Regions from separate parts of the Aeromonas enterica genome, predicted to be linked through region 1. Evidence: predicted binding sites of a transcription regulator. Region 1 holds the regulator's gene; the other holds the start of a gene.

The links. The regulator LexA, encoded in region 1, represses DNA repair genes until DNA is damaged. The targets are predictions, from matches to a motif close to ANCTGTNTNNNNANACAGNT.
Region 2: the regulator LexA is predicted to act here: its motif matches at 2,525-2,544, upstream of ruvA (Holliday junction branch migration protein RuvA).

What each region holds. Positions count from the first base shown of each region.
Region 1 covers NZ_JBSTYL010000033.1:11,894-19,060, forward strand. The annotation lists gene ACW5XD_RS21890 (MATE family efflux transporter) at 1-420, opposite strand, end outside; gene ACW5XD_RS21895 (SCO family protein) at 443-1,072, opposite strand; gene ACW5XD_RS21900 (hypothetical protein) at 1,293-1,580, opposite strand; gene lexA (transcriptional repressor LexA) at 2,052-2,675, opposite strand; gene plsB (glycerol-3-phosphate 1-O-acyltransferase PlsB) at 2,880-5,303, shown strand; gene ubiA (4-hydroxybenzoate octaprenyltransferase) at 5,429-6,292, opposite strand; gene ACW5XD_RS21920 (chorismate--pyruvate lyase family protein) at 6,289-6,825, opposite strand; gene ACW5XD_RS21925 (flagellar basal body-associated FliL family protein) at 6,971-7,167, shown strand, end outside.
Region 2 covers NZ_JBSTYL010000009.1:144,497-151,663, forward strand. The annotation lists gene ACW5XD_RS12200 (proline--tRNA ligase) at 1-213, opposite strand, end outside; gene ACW5XD_RS12205 (methyl-accepting chemotaxis protein) at 350-2,359, opposite strand; gene ruvA (Holliday junction branch migration protein RuvA) at 2,599-3,213, shown strand; gene ruvB (Holliday junction branch migration DNA helicase RuvB) at 3,222-4,232, shown strand; gene cydA (cytochrome ubiquinol oxidase subunit I) at 5,168-6,724, shown strand; gene cydB (cytochrome d ubiquinol oxidase subunit II) at 6,737-7,167, shown strand, end outside.

The DNA of each region.
Region 1 (7,167 bases):
CCGTACCGATACATATTCGCCAGCATAACCCTGCACCTCGGCGGAGCCGCCACTGAGAGCAATGAGCGAGGGCAGAAAGGGCAGCAACAGCAGCAACAGGGCCAGCCCCAGCCCCACGGCAAGGCCAAGCGCACGCGCCAGGGTGTCGAGCTGGCCGTGCGGGCTGCCGGCTCCATGAGCCTGGGCAGTCAATCCGGTGGTGGACATGCGCAGGAAACCCAGCAGCCAGAAGATAAGATTGATGAGGGTCGCCCCAACCGAGACGCCACCGAGAAACCAGGCCTGGCCGAGATGACCGATCACCCAGGTGTCCACCAGCCCCAGCAGGGGGGTGGTGATATTGGAGAACACCATGGGCAGAGCGAGTGCAAACACGGCGCTATGGCGCCGGCCGTCTTTCAACCAGGGCGGGATCACCATGGCAACAGACACGTGACCCGCATCACGCGCCGCCTTCCAGCTGCACAATTTTGGCGAAATCGGACACCAGGGTCGCCATGACTACGCGTGGTACCTGTCCCTGGCTCACCTGGGGGCGGAATACAGCCTCCAGCTTGCCGTCCGGGTTGATCAGCACGATGGAAGCTGAGTGATCGATCAGATACTCCTTTTTACCCTGATCGGCGATGGAGTAGATAAGACCAAGATTGCGCACAAACGGGAACAGCTTGTCATGGGGGCCGGTTGCCGCCTTGAACTCGGGATTGAAAAAGGCGGTATAAGTCTTGAGGCGGGCTGCGTCATCCCGCTGTGGATCCGCCGAAATGAATACGACTTGGCTGCTGGGCGCGATCGTCTTCAGCGCCGGATAGACAGAGCGCAGATCTGCCAGCGTGGTCGGGCAGATATCCGGGCAGAAGGTATAGCCAACAAACAAGAAGGTCCAGTGTCCCACCAGACTGGCAGGCACAAAGGGCTGACCATCCTCGTCGGTGAAGGCAAACGGATTGATGTCCCGCCCCGCCGGGTAGTAGTCAGCACGCTCGGGTAGAGAAGGCTGGTTCCAGTAGAATGCGGCCATCATGCCCCCGACCAGCAACAGGAACAGCAGGGGATAACGTGGTTTAACCATAAAAACAGACCCTTTCACTTCGACATGCCCGCAGATCGGGCCCGAATAGACGAGCCATTGTAACCTAGACACTCCCGGACCTGACTATCCCATGTGCCAGACGCCGGTTCGGCATCCGACATCGGTCAGAAGATGACGCAGTGGGCAGATCACCAGCAGACGACGCCACAAAACAGCAGCCCCACCGTCAGGGTGGGGCTGTCAGCAGCACGCGATGATATCAGGGTTGCAGCCTGCGTCGCTCATGGGAACGGCGAGCCAGTGTGTGTAGCGGTATGACGGGGGCCGTCCAGCAAGTCTCCGCCGGCCCCCTGTCATGATGACTGTGAAACAGACGGACCAGGCGAACTATCTTGTCCTTGGGACAACCCAGCCAGATGGTCCAGCAGGCGCCCTTGTGATGCACCCAGAGCGCGTAAAAACGGGTCATCCGGTTACCCTTGATGAAACGTGTGATGGAAGAAACGGGCGATGCCAGACCCGGATCCCATGGCGAGCTTGAAGCCATACCTGTCCTCCTTGACCAAGAGGTCACGCCGACCTGCATCGTCCACCACCGCCAGGGCGATCAAACCGATGACTGCCGCGAGTCGACTGCGCGAGTGTGCCTTACATTACCCGGCCGGTTGTTGCCGTCGGCGCCATGCTGACCACTCTCCCTTCTTATCCCGCGATATCGCCCCTCTCGGTGGTGAGTCGGCCAAACGCCATTGCTGGCCAGCGCACGTGAGGCTGTTGTCATGGATCCCAGCTGCCCTTGGGTGCCTTTCCCACCTGCGAAGGGGGAAAGCGCCTTGTCGAGCATCCGCGGGCAGTACAGCAAGTCCACTGCCTTACCAAATGATATATCTGAAATGAGTCACCTGCGGCCGTTCATCGCAGACAAAATGGCGGGTATCAGGATCTGATTGAAATCATGGGAAAAGGAATGCAGAAACGACACGGCCTCCCGCAGGAGGCCGTGTCGTGGTGAAGATGATTACATCCAGTCGGCGTTGCGGATCACGCCGACGGCCAGGCCCTCTATGGTGAGCTGCTGGCTGGAGAGATCCACCGCTATGGGCTCCAGATCTTCGTTTTCCGGCAGCAGCCACACCTGGCTGCCCTTGCGCTGGAAGCGCTTGACGGTGACATCCTCATCGAGGCGCGCTACCACCACCTGACCGTTGCGCACCTCCTGAGTCTTGTGTACCGCCAGCAGATCGCCATCCAGGATGCCGATGTTCTTCATGCTCATGCCCTGCACCCGCAGCAAAAAATCCGCCCGGGGGTGGAACAGAGCGGGATCTACCTGGTAGTGGCTCTCGATATGCTCCTGCGCCAGGATAGGTTCACCGGCCGCGACTTTGCCGATCAGGGGCAGACCGCTCTCTTCCAGCACCTCTTCCTCTTCGATCAACAGACGGATGCCGCGGGAGGTCCCTGGCATGATCTCGATGACCCCTTTCTTGGCCAGGGCCTTCAAATGTTCCTCGGCCGCATTGGCCGACTTGAAACCAAGCTTCTGGGCAATCTCGGCACGAGTCGGCGGCATACCGGTCTCGCTCATGTTCACCTTGATCAGCTCCAGCACTTCGGCCTGGCGGGGGGTAAGAGGTTTCATAGTATTGGCACCTGTCTTTTTATACAGCACACTGGCAGTATATACAGTGCTGTGGTCAAGGCAAGGCGCAGCTGACATTTGTCATTGCCCGGCGCTCATTTGCCGTTGTTTTGATCCGGCGCACTCGACTCATCGTACCTCTCGGCGACAAGCCGCCGGTGATTTGCTATGCTCACGCCGCATTTTTTCGGAGAGCAGACGCACATGTCCCTTGGACAGAAGATTTCCAGAGCCATCTTGCAATGGCCGGTCAGTGGCTTGGTCAATCACAAAAGCCTGCCGGAAAATCCCATCACCGAGCTCAAGCTGGATCCGGCAAGACCCATCGTCTACGCCCTGAAAACCAGCTCGATCACCGATCTGATGACACTGCAGCAGTGCTGCGAGGATCTCGGCCTGCCCGGCCCCTTCACGCCGCTGGAGCTGAACGGCCAGTTGCTGCCGCGCTATGTCTGTCTGGACCGTCCGCCTCCCCTGTTTGGCAAGCGCAGCAAACCGCTGCCCTTCCTGCAGGAGTTCCACCAGCTGCTGGATCTGCACAAGCAGGATCTGGCGCTGGACATCCAGGTGGTGCCCGTCACTCTGTTCTGGGGCCGCGCGCCCGGCCGGGAAGGCGAGGAAGCCTCCGGCTGGAACATCATCAGCAGCCTGGCACCGAACCGCCTCAAGAAGGCACTGATCGTAATCCTCAAGGGTCGCGAGAATCTGGTGCGCTTCTCCCCGCCGCTCTCCCTGCGTCACATGGCTGACAAGCACGGCACCGACGAGGCTATCGCCCACAAGCTGGCGCGGGTGGCACGCACCCACTTCAGCCGCCAGCAGCTGGCGGCCACCGGCCCGAAACTGCCAAACCGCAACCTGCTGTTCAGGCAGTTGCTCGATTCGAACGTAATCCAGCAGGCGATCGAGGAAGAGGCGCAGCGCGACGGCATCAGCCTGGAAAAGGCGCAGAAACGCGCCCACGGCTACATGGACGAGATCGCCTCCGACTTCTCCTACCGGTTGATCCGTCTTGGCGAGAGCTTCCTCGGCTGGCTATGGAACAAGCTCTACCGCGGCCTGTCGGTCAACGGCGCCGAGAAGGTGCGCCAGCTGGCACAGGAAGGGCACGAGATCGTCTATGTGCCCTGCCATCGCAGCCACATGGACTACCTGCTGCTCTCCTACGTCATCTACCACCAGGGGATGGTGCCGCCCCACATAGCGGCGGGCATCAACCTCAACTTCTGGCCGGCGGGCCCGCTCTTTCGTCACGGCGGCGCCTTCTTCATCCGCCGCACTTTCAAGGGCAACCCGCTCTACAGCACCGTCTTTCGCGAATACCTGAACCTGCTGTTTGCCAAGGGCTATTCGGTGGAGTTCTTCACCGAAGGGGGCCGCTCCCGTACCGGCCGCCTGCTACCACCCAAGACCGGCATGCTGGCCATGACACTGCAGGCCATGATGCGCGGGCTGGACAGACCGGTTACCCTGGTGCCCGTCTATCTGGGCTACGAACACGTGATGGAGGTGAATACCTACCACAACGAGCTCAAGGGCAGCCGCAAGGAGAAGGAGAGCTTCCTGCAGGTGCTCGGCATACTGCGCAAGCTGCGCAACTATGGCCGGGGCTTCGTCAACTTCGGCGAGCCGCTGACCCTCAACAGCTACCTCAATGAGCATGTGCCGGCGTGGAAGGCCGACATAGGTCAGGAGGATCGCCCAGAGTGGATGGCGCCCACCGTCAACCAGCTGGCCGAGCTGCTGATGACCCGCATCAACGATGCCGCCGCCGTCAATGGCCTGACCCTGAGCTCTCTGGCACTGCTGGCCGCCGAGCGCCACGCCCTAACCCGCGACGAACTGCAGGCCCAGATCAACACCTATCTGGATCTGCTCAAGCAGGTGCCCTACAGCCCGCAGAGCACCATCCCGGACGAGGATGCCAAAACTCTGCTGGATCAGGCGATGGAGCTCAACAAGTTCGAGGTGAGCGAGGACAAGCTGGGCCAGATCATCAGCCTGGACCGTTATCAGGCGATCCTGCTGACCTACTACCGCAACAACATACTCCATCTGTTCGCCCTGCCCTCTCTGGTGGCGGCGCTGATCGAGCGTTGCGAGGGGATCTCACGCAGCGAGATAGTCGCCCGTTGCGTCGACATCTACCCGCTGCTCAAGACGGAGCTGTTCCTGCGCTACGAAGAGGACGAGCTGCCGGAGCTGGTCGATGCTCTGCTGGCCGAACTGCAACGTCAGCAGCTGATCGAGGCCCGCGACGGTGGCTACTGGGTCAATCCGGGCAACCAGATGCGCCTGCTGCTGCTGGCCGAGAGCATTCAGGAGACGCTGCAGCGCTACGCCATCGTGCTGACCCGGGTGCTGGCCCAGCCCCATATCGAGGCGGAGCAGCTGGAGGCGGACGGCCTGATGATGGCGGAGCGCCTCGGCACCCTGCACGGCATCAATGCCCCCGAATTCTTCGACCAGAAGCTGTTCAGCACCCTGATCCACACCCTGCGCAAGGAGGGTTACCTCTCTCCCGAGTGCAAACCGGATCTGGGCCGCTTCCAGGCGCTGGCCGACAACATAGTGCCGCTGCTGAGCAACAAGATCCGCCGCACCATACAAGCGGGCAACCGGCTCTGACCCTGGGAAGAGCCAAACACAGAGCAATAAAAAGGCCGCAGCATGCGGCCTTTTTCATGGCAGCAGGGTTTCCCCTGCCTCTCGAATAGTGAGCGTCCCGGGCGGCCCGTGTCAGCGCGGCTGGCTCACAGGTAGTTGAGCGCGACCCCAGCAAACACCAGCGCCCCCACATAGTTGTTGTTGAGGAAGGCCTGGAAGCAGGCCTCCCGCTGCCGCTCCCGGATCAGCCGCTGCTGGTAGACAAACAGCGCCGCTGCCGCCAGCAGCGACCAGTAGTAGCTGGAGCCCAGCCCGCTCAGTTGACCCACCGCCAGCAGGATCAGCAGGGTGGCCAGTTGCAGCGCGCCGATGATCCGCTTGTCATGGCGACCGAACAGGATGGCACTGGACTTGAGGCCGAGCCTGAGGTCATCGTCCCTGTCTACCATGGCGTACTGGGTGTCATAGGCGATGGTCCACAGCAGGTTGGCGAGAAACACCAGCCAGGCCACCAGTGGCAAGGCGTTGGCCTGGGCCGCATAGGCCATGGGAATTGACCAGGAGAAGGCCATGCCGAGCACCAGCTGCGGGATCGGAATGTAGCGCTTCATGAAGGGGTAGCAGACCGCCAGCAGCAGGGCCGCGAACGACAGGCCTATGGTGAGCGGATTCATGGTCAGCACCAGGGCGAACGAGATGAGCGCCAGCACGGCGAACAGCATCAGCACCTCCCGAGGCTTGACCTTGCCCATGGGTAGCGGTCGGCCGGCGGTACGCTTCACGTGACCGTCGAAGTTGCGATCCGCATAGTCGTTGATGACACAACCGGCGGAGCGCATCAGAAACACTCCCACCACGAACACCAGCAGGGTCCAGAGATCCGGCAGGCCATCGGCCGCCAGCCAGAGCGCCCACAGGGTCGGCCACAGCAGCAGCAGGGTACCGATGGGCTTGTCGATGCGGGCCAACTGCACGTAGGCCAGTCCCCGCTCCTTGGTTAACAAATTCACTCCGGCTCCTTATTCGATGACAGCGAGGGCAAGAAGAGTTCATGGACCAGCAGTGGCCATTGCCCCAGAAACAGACGGGAACGACGTCCCCAAACGATGGCGGCCGGGCACCAGGGATTGCTCGCAATCTCGAAACAGGCCAATTGCAGATGGTCACGCCGAGCGGGCTCGTCACCGAAGATACGCTCGCCCAAAGGCTGCTCACCCAGCTCGTGCAGCCCGCTCTCTTGCAGGGCGGCTTCGGCAAACAGGGTCCAGCCCAGCACGGCCGGCCCCCGATCGCCGTGCAGTATCACCTCGCGGCACAGCCCCTGGGGTTGCTCGGCGGCCACCAGCTGCTGCTCATCGACGCCAAACAAGACGCTGCGATTGCCAAGCAGTTGCAGCGAGAAGTGGCGATTGTGGCGACGCAGGCGCTGGGTCATGGAGTCGGTCTCCAGCAACCAGGGCCGCAGTGCCTCTGGCGGCTCGCACTCTGCGGGAGCCTGCCACGGGACAAGCTGGACAAGAGGAACAGTCAACTCGGACTTCACAGCTTCACCATCCGGAGATTTCCGTTATCAGGTTAAAATCCGGTTTATTATCCGTAAATCAATCGAGAATTGTAAGAACATCCGTGCTTGACGGCCCCGATGGCAACATCAAAAATGGGGTATCTGCCGCTGATGAGCCATCTATATGAAGATCTTCAAAATTCTGCTGGTGTTGTTGCTGAGCTGTGGCGTCCTGCACGTGCAGGCGTCATCCGAAGGGGAGGCTGCCCCCGCCGAAGGAGCAGAGGCGGCTGCCAAGCCCGGTTTCTTCTACCACGCCCTCGATCCCGACATCATCACCAACTATCTGAGCGATGGCAAAACCCTCGGCTATATCCGGGT
Region 2 (7,167 bases), on a different contig from region 1:
CATGGAGACTTCGATGGCACCAGCATTGTTCATCTCTTCGCGAACAATGTTCTCGATCTTTTTCAGTACCCGCAGGCCGGACGGCAGCCAGGCATACATGCCGGAGGCCAGTTTGCGGATCATGCCAGCGCGCAGCATCAGCTGATGGCTGACAACTTCGGCGTCGGACGGGGTTTCCTTGAGAGTGGAAAGCAGATATTGGCTGGTACGCATCGCTCGTGACCTTAGATAAGACGGGCCGCGGGGCCCTGGATAAATTCAAGAGCGGAATTTTAACAGGGAGGGCCCTGCGGCCCAAGGGCTAAATTTAGCGCAGCGGGAGAAAGCGGGGGCCTGGCCCCCGCCCGTGTCAGACCCGAAATTGCGACAGCAGTCGTTGTTGCAGCAGGCTGGCCTGATGCAGAGAGGAGGCCAGCTGCAGGCACTCCTGCGCCTCCTGCTCACCAGTCTGAGCCTGCAGACTGATACCGGAGACCTTGTCCGAGGTGTGGCTCAGGGTGTGGGAGAGCTGGCCTGTGGCATCCGCCACCTGCTGCACCATGTCGGCCAGATGGTCGATGGCTTCTTCCACCTTGAACAGGATCTGCTTGGTGTTGTCAGAATCCTGCATGCCTGACTCCACGGTTTTCAGGTTGCGCTGCATCATCAGGTAGGCCTTCTCGGTCTGCTGCTGAATGCTGTTGATCACCTCGGTGATCTCGGCACTGGAGGAGGCGGTACGGTTGGCCAGGGTGCGTACCTCGTCAGCCACCACGGCAAAACCCCGGCCCATCTCGCCAGCCCGGGCTGCCTCAATGGCGGCGTTGAGTGCCAGCAGGTTGGTCTGCTCCGAGATGCTGCTGATGGTGGAAATGATCTGACCAATCTGGCTCGCCTGCTCCTTGAGAGAGTTGATGGCGTTGGCACACTCGCCCACTTCCACCACCACCCGTTGCATGCCCGCGCTGGCCGACGCCACGTACTGGCTGCTCTCCGTGGTCAACTGACGTACCTCGTTGGCGTTTTGCGCCGCCAGGCTGCAATTATCAGAGATGGAGGTGGCGACCTGCACCATCTGCTCGCTGTCGTGGTGCAGCGCCTGGGCATGCTCGGCGGTCTGGCGGCTGCTCTGGCTGATGGCCTCGACCCGGTTGACCGAGGTGTGGACGTGATCGCTGATGTGCTGATTGTTGTCCATGGTGGAGCTGATCATCTTCTGCAACTTCTCGATGAAGCGGTCCACGTTGCCCGCTAGCGAGCCTATCTCATCATCCCGCTTGAGATTGATCCGTGCGTTGAGATCGCCGTCACCGGCGGCTATGTCCTGCATGCGTTGATTCACCTGCAGCAGGGGCCTGACGATGGCGCGAACCAGCCAGAACCCGCAGAAGGCAACTATCAGCAGACTTAGCACCAGGCCGCCCAGGATCAGATCCTTGGTATGGCTGATGATAGTGTTGAGCTGATTAACCTGATCTTCGACTGTGGCATCTCCCTTGGCTTCGACTTCGACAAGCTTTTGTTTGAGCTGATCGGCACTGCTTTCATAACTAGCCAGCTGATTCTGATAATCGCTCAGGGCCGTAATCCATTGGGTCATCTGGTTCTGAACTTCCGTTTGCAGCGTTCGGTATTGGGTCGTCAGCGGCTGGCCGGCAAACTCCCCTTCGCCGGGGACATCAAACAACCCGCTGCCCAGCATGGCGTCGACTGCCTCCCGGTAAAAGCGGGTCGCTTCCTTGATCTCGGCCTGAATGGCGGGGGTGGGGCCTTCGCTCTGCATCTTTTCCAGAGCATAGAGCTGGCGCAGGAAACCGATGTTGGCCTCCATGCCGCCATCGGCGGCATGCCACCGGGTAGCCAGGCCGCCGTTCCAGCTGATGGCTTGATCCGGTGACTGGGTGAGGCTCTCGACCGCGCCATCACCGACCACCTCCAACTGGGTTGAGAGGCGAGACATGCGTTCCGAGCTGGCGCGCAGTGCCTGATCGATGCGGGTGAAGGTGTTGTAGAGCATCAACAGCTTGTCCTGCTGTTGTTGATATGCCTGATGTTGCTGATTCATTGTGCTTATCGCTGTCTCATCGATGAGCTTGCCTTCACCCACCCGGTGCATGGCATCGGCGGTAGCCAGTCTGGCACGCTGTAATTCCGAATTGTCGAGCGGCATGCCCCTGAGCATCTTCTGGATATAGAGCGACTGGTTGCCAAGCTCAATGGATCCCTCCATGGCGCCATCGGCGGTCTGCCAAGCCGCTCCCAATACATAGGAGAGCAGGTCAGCCAGACGCTGGCTGCCATACCAGCCGATCGCCCCCATGCCCAGTGTGCAGCCGAGCAGGATAGTCAGCCCCAGATTCGATGTAGTGACAATTTTCATGATGCAGGACCTTCCTTGGTTCCGAACAAACCCAGTTCAGTGTTCTCTCAATGGCAAACATTCGCCATTCCCGGTGGAAAATAATGTTACTGCCCAGATCCGATCCAAGCATGGCTCCGAAAGCGCCAGAATGCCGAGAATCCTCTGTCATCCATCGCCGCCCTATGCTGGATACTTATCCAGTTATTCTTTATGCTATGAGCCAATTTACAGAGAGATGGTTTGGTGAGGAGAGAGCCGTGATCGGTCGCTTGAGAGGCGTAGTCATTGAGAAACAACCCCCCGAGGTGCTGCTGGAAGTCGGGGGCGTGGGCTATGAGGTACAGATGCCCATGAGCTGCTTCTATGATCTGCCCGAGATCGGCAAGGAAGCGACCATTCACATCCACTTCGTGGTGCGTGAGGATGCCCAGCTGCTGTATGGCTTCAACCACAAGCAGGAGCGGGCGCTGTTTCGCGAGCTGATCAAGACCAACGGCGTCGGCCCCAAGCTGGCACTGGCCATCCTCTCCGGCATGACGGCCACTCAATTTGTGCTGAGTGTCGAGCGCGAAGAGATAAGCTCCCTGGTCAAATTGCCGGGGGTGGGCAAGAAGACCGCCGAGCGGCTGGTGGTGGAGATGAAGGACAGGCTCAAGGGCTGGGTCAGTCACGATCTCTTCTCGCCGGCCGAGATCACCCTGCCGGCCAAGGAGAGCCAGTTGCGGGCGCCCGATGCTAGCGAAGAGGCGGCCAGCGCGCTGGTGGCTCTGGGCTACAAGCCGCAGCAGGCCAGCCAGATCGTCAGCAAGATAGCCATAGATGGGATGTCGGTGGAAGATATCATCCGTGAATCCCTGCGTAGTCTGGTGTGAGGTAGGCAATGATTGAAGCGGACCGTCTCATTTCCGCCACCGGCGTGCGTGAGGATGAGATCATCGATCGGGCCATACGGCCAAAGATGCTGGCCGATTACACCGGTCAGGATCCCGTCTGCGAGCAGATGGAGATCTTCATCGAGGCAGCGCGTCAGCGCGGTGAGGCACTCGATCACTTGCTGATCTTCGGCCCGCCGGGTCTGGGCAAGACCACGCTCGCGAACATAGTGGCCAACGAGATGGGGGTCAACATCAAGACCACCTCGGGTCCTGTGCTGGAAAAGGCCGGCGATCTGGCGGCGCTGCTCACCAACCTCGAACCCAATGATGTTCTGTTTATCGACGAAATCCACCGCTTGAGCCCAGTGGTGGAGGAGGTGCTCTATCCGGCGATGGAGGATTACCAGCTCGACATCATGATAGGGGAGGGCCCCGCCGCCCGCTCCATCAAGCTCGACTTGCCTCCCTTTACCCTGATCGGCGCCACTACCCGGGCCGGCTCCCTGACCAGCCCGCTGCGGGATCGTTTCGGCATAGTGCAGCGGCTGGAGTTCTACAACGTCAAGGATTTGACCGACATCGTCTCCCGCAGCGCCCGTTGCCTGGGGCTGGAGATGACCAATGACGGCGCCCTGGAATTGGCCCGTCGTTCCCGCGGTACACCGCGGATTGCCAACCGTTTGTTGCGCCGCGTGCGCGACTTTGCCCAGGTCAAGTCTGATGGCCGGATAGACGGACCCATAGCGGCCCGAGCCATGGACATGCTGGACGTGGACAATGAAGGTTTCGACTTCATGGACCGCAAGCTATTGTTGGCTGTGATAGACAAGTTTCTGGGGGGCCCTGTGGGTCTTGATAACCTGGCGGCCGCCATAGGTGAAGAGAAAGACACTATCGAGGATGTGCTGGAACCCTATCTGATCCAGCAGGGCTATCTGCAACGTACACCCAGAGGGCGGATGGCGACACCGAGAGCATATGCGCATTTTGGCTTGCAACGGCCAGATGAAAGGTGAAAACAGCTGTTTGAACAAAAAACCGCCACCAAGGGCGGTTTTTTGTTATCCGGACAAAAAAAAGCCCACGGCGGATGCAGTGGGCAAAGACAATTCAGGATGGATGTTCACAGACAGTGAGTGCGTCTGGACACAGACCGGAAAAAACAGAGGAGCCGTCGCGAGGCCTCAGAGTCGGTTCATTTGGTAGAGCTGAACGAAGGAAAGCTTGTAGTAACGGATGGTTTTAGCAACAAACTTTTTCATCTTAAATTCCCATAGACAGGTTCGAAATGTTCATCGAATACGTACCGGGAACCCAGATTGACCGGCCTGTATCCAAGGGTATGCCCTCACTGCGAGGCGCATTGTAGGAGCTCTGCCTGATGTGGACAAACAAGAAAAATTACCTATGTCAGATTAGATTAACTAATCATTTGGCGGGCTTGTGGAATTAGCATGAACATGCGTTTTTACTGGTTTTTAATCGGGTTTATTGGATGATAGACCAAGTCAGGAAAACATTATGAAAATCACATTGTCAGTTTTTTTTAAACAGAACCTTCACTTATTTAACTTAACGCTTAAGTTGTTTTAAATCAGTGGTTTATCTTTTCATTGTTTTTGTGATGCAGTTCTAAAAATAAAATGGAATATACATATAAAAATGCCTTTAAAAGGCATGTATCCATGATGGTTTTACATTGATTTCAATCAAATAAAGGTGATATAAAACACAGGTCATTATAGGTTGGAATAAAGCGGGCTGGATTGTTTTGAAAATGTTAAACATTAGCTTTTTTTGTTCCAGAGTATTGCCTTGTTGTTAATGCTGGTAGCAGTCGAATCCGGTCGCTAGTGCAAGTTGTAACATGACCGAGAATTCGGGGACTTCCAACGGAAGCTTTGTCCTTAAAACTTAAAATAGCCGTGCCAATAATCGGTGAGGAAACATCATGATTGCTGAGCATGTGGTAGACCTATCGCGGTTCCAATTCGCTGCGACGGCCCTTTATCACTTCCTGTTTGTGCCCCTGACGCTCGGAATGGCCTTCATTCTGGCGATCATGGAATCTGTCTATGTGATGACCAACAACACTATCTACCGGGACATGACTAAGTTCTGGGGCAAGTTGTTCGGTATTAACTTCGCCCTCGGGGTTACCACAGGGCTGACCATGGAGTTTCAGTTCGGTACCAACTGGGCCTATTACTCCCACTATGTTGGCGATATCTTCGGGGCCCCGTTGGCCATCGAAGGCTTGATGGCCTTCTTCCTGGAATCCACCTTCGTCGGCATGTTCTTCTTTGGCTGGGATCGTCTGACCAAACGCCAGCACCTCGCTGCAACCTGGTTGATGGCGTTGGGAACCAACCTCTCCGCCCTCTGGATCCTGGTGGCCAACGGCTGGATGCAGAACCCGGTCGGTGCAGAGTTCAACTTCGAGTCCATGCGGATGGAGATGGTGAGCTTCGCCGAACTGGTGTTCAACCCGGTTGCCCAGGTCAAATTTGTCCACACAGTCGCGGCCGGCTATACCACGGGCGCCATGTTCGTGCTGGGCATTTCCTCCTATTACCTGCTGAAGAATCGTGATGTGGCCTTCGCCCGTCGCTCCTTCGCCATCGCAGCGGCCTTCGGTATGGCCTCCATCCTCTCCGTGCTGATCCTCGGTGACGAGTCCGGCTACGAGACGGGTGAAGTGCAGAAGGTGAAGCTGGCGGCCATCGAAGCCGAGTGGAACACCGAGCCGGCACCTGCCTCCTTTACCCTGTTCGGCATTCCGAATCAGGAAGAGATGCGTACCGATTACGCCATCAAGATCCCCTATGCGCTTGGCATCATTGCCACCCGTTCCCTCGATGGTCAGGTCACCGGCCTCAAGGATCTGAAGAGCGAGCACGAGCTGCGCGTGCGTAACGGCATGACCGCCTACGATCTGCTGACCAAGCTGCAATCCGGCGACAAGTCCGACGATACCCGTGCCCGCTTCGATGAAGTGAAGCAGGATCTGGGCTACGGTCTGCTGCTCAAGCGTTACACCAATAATGTGACCGACGCGACCGATGAACAGATCAAGGCTGCTGTGGATGACTCCATCCCGCAGGTTGCACCACTGTTCTTCGCCTTCCGCATCATGGTTGCCTGCGGCATGCTGATGCTGGTCCTGATCGGCCTGGCCTTCTATGACAGTACCCGTCACAAGATCGGTGAGCGCAAGTGGCTGCTCAAGGCGCTGCTGTACGGTATCCCGCTGCCCTGGATCGCCATCGAGTGTGGCTGGTTCGTTGCGGAATATGGCCGTCAGCCCTGGACCATAGCCGAAGTGCTGCCGACCTCCGTCTCCGCATCCAACGTGCCGGCGTCCGAGATCTGGTTCTCCCTGATCGGGATCTGTCTGTTCTATACCGTACTGCTGATCATCGAGATGTACCTGATGTTCAAGTATGCGCGTCTGGGCCCAAGCAGCCTGAAGACGGGCAAGTACCACTTCGAACAGAGCAAGGCATAAGGAGAGTAACCCATGTTTGATTACGAAATGTTGCGTCTGGTCTGGTGGGTGCTGGTCGGTGTCTTGCTGATCGGTTTCGCCATCACCGACGGCTTCGATATGGGGGTGGGCGCACTGCTCCCCTTCGTCGGCAAGAAGGATGTCGAGCGTCGGGTGATGCTCAACACCATGGGACCGCACTGGGAAGGCAATCAGGTATGGCTGGTGACTGCCGGTGGCGCCCTGTTTGCCGCCTGGCCAATGGTCTATGCGGCGGCCTTCTCCGGCTTCTACATCGCCATGATCCTGACGCTGATGGCGTTGTTCTTCCGCCCGGTCGGCTTCAAGTACCGTTCCCTGCGTGAAGACGCCAAGTGGCGCAGCAACTGGGACTGGGCGCTGTTCATCGGCAGTGCTGTGCCGCCCATTGTGTTTGGCGTGGCATTCGGCAACCTGCTGCAGGG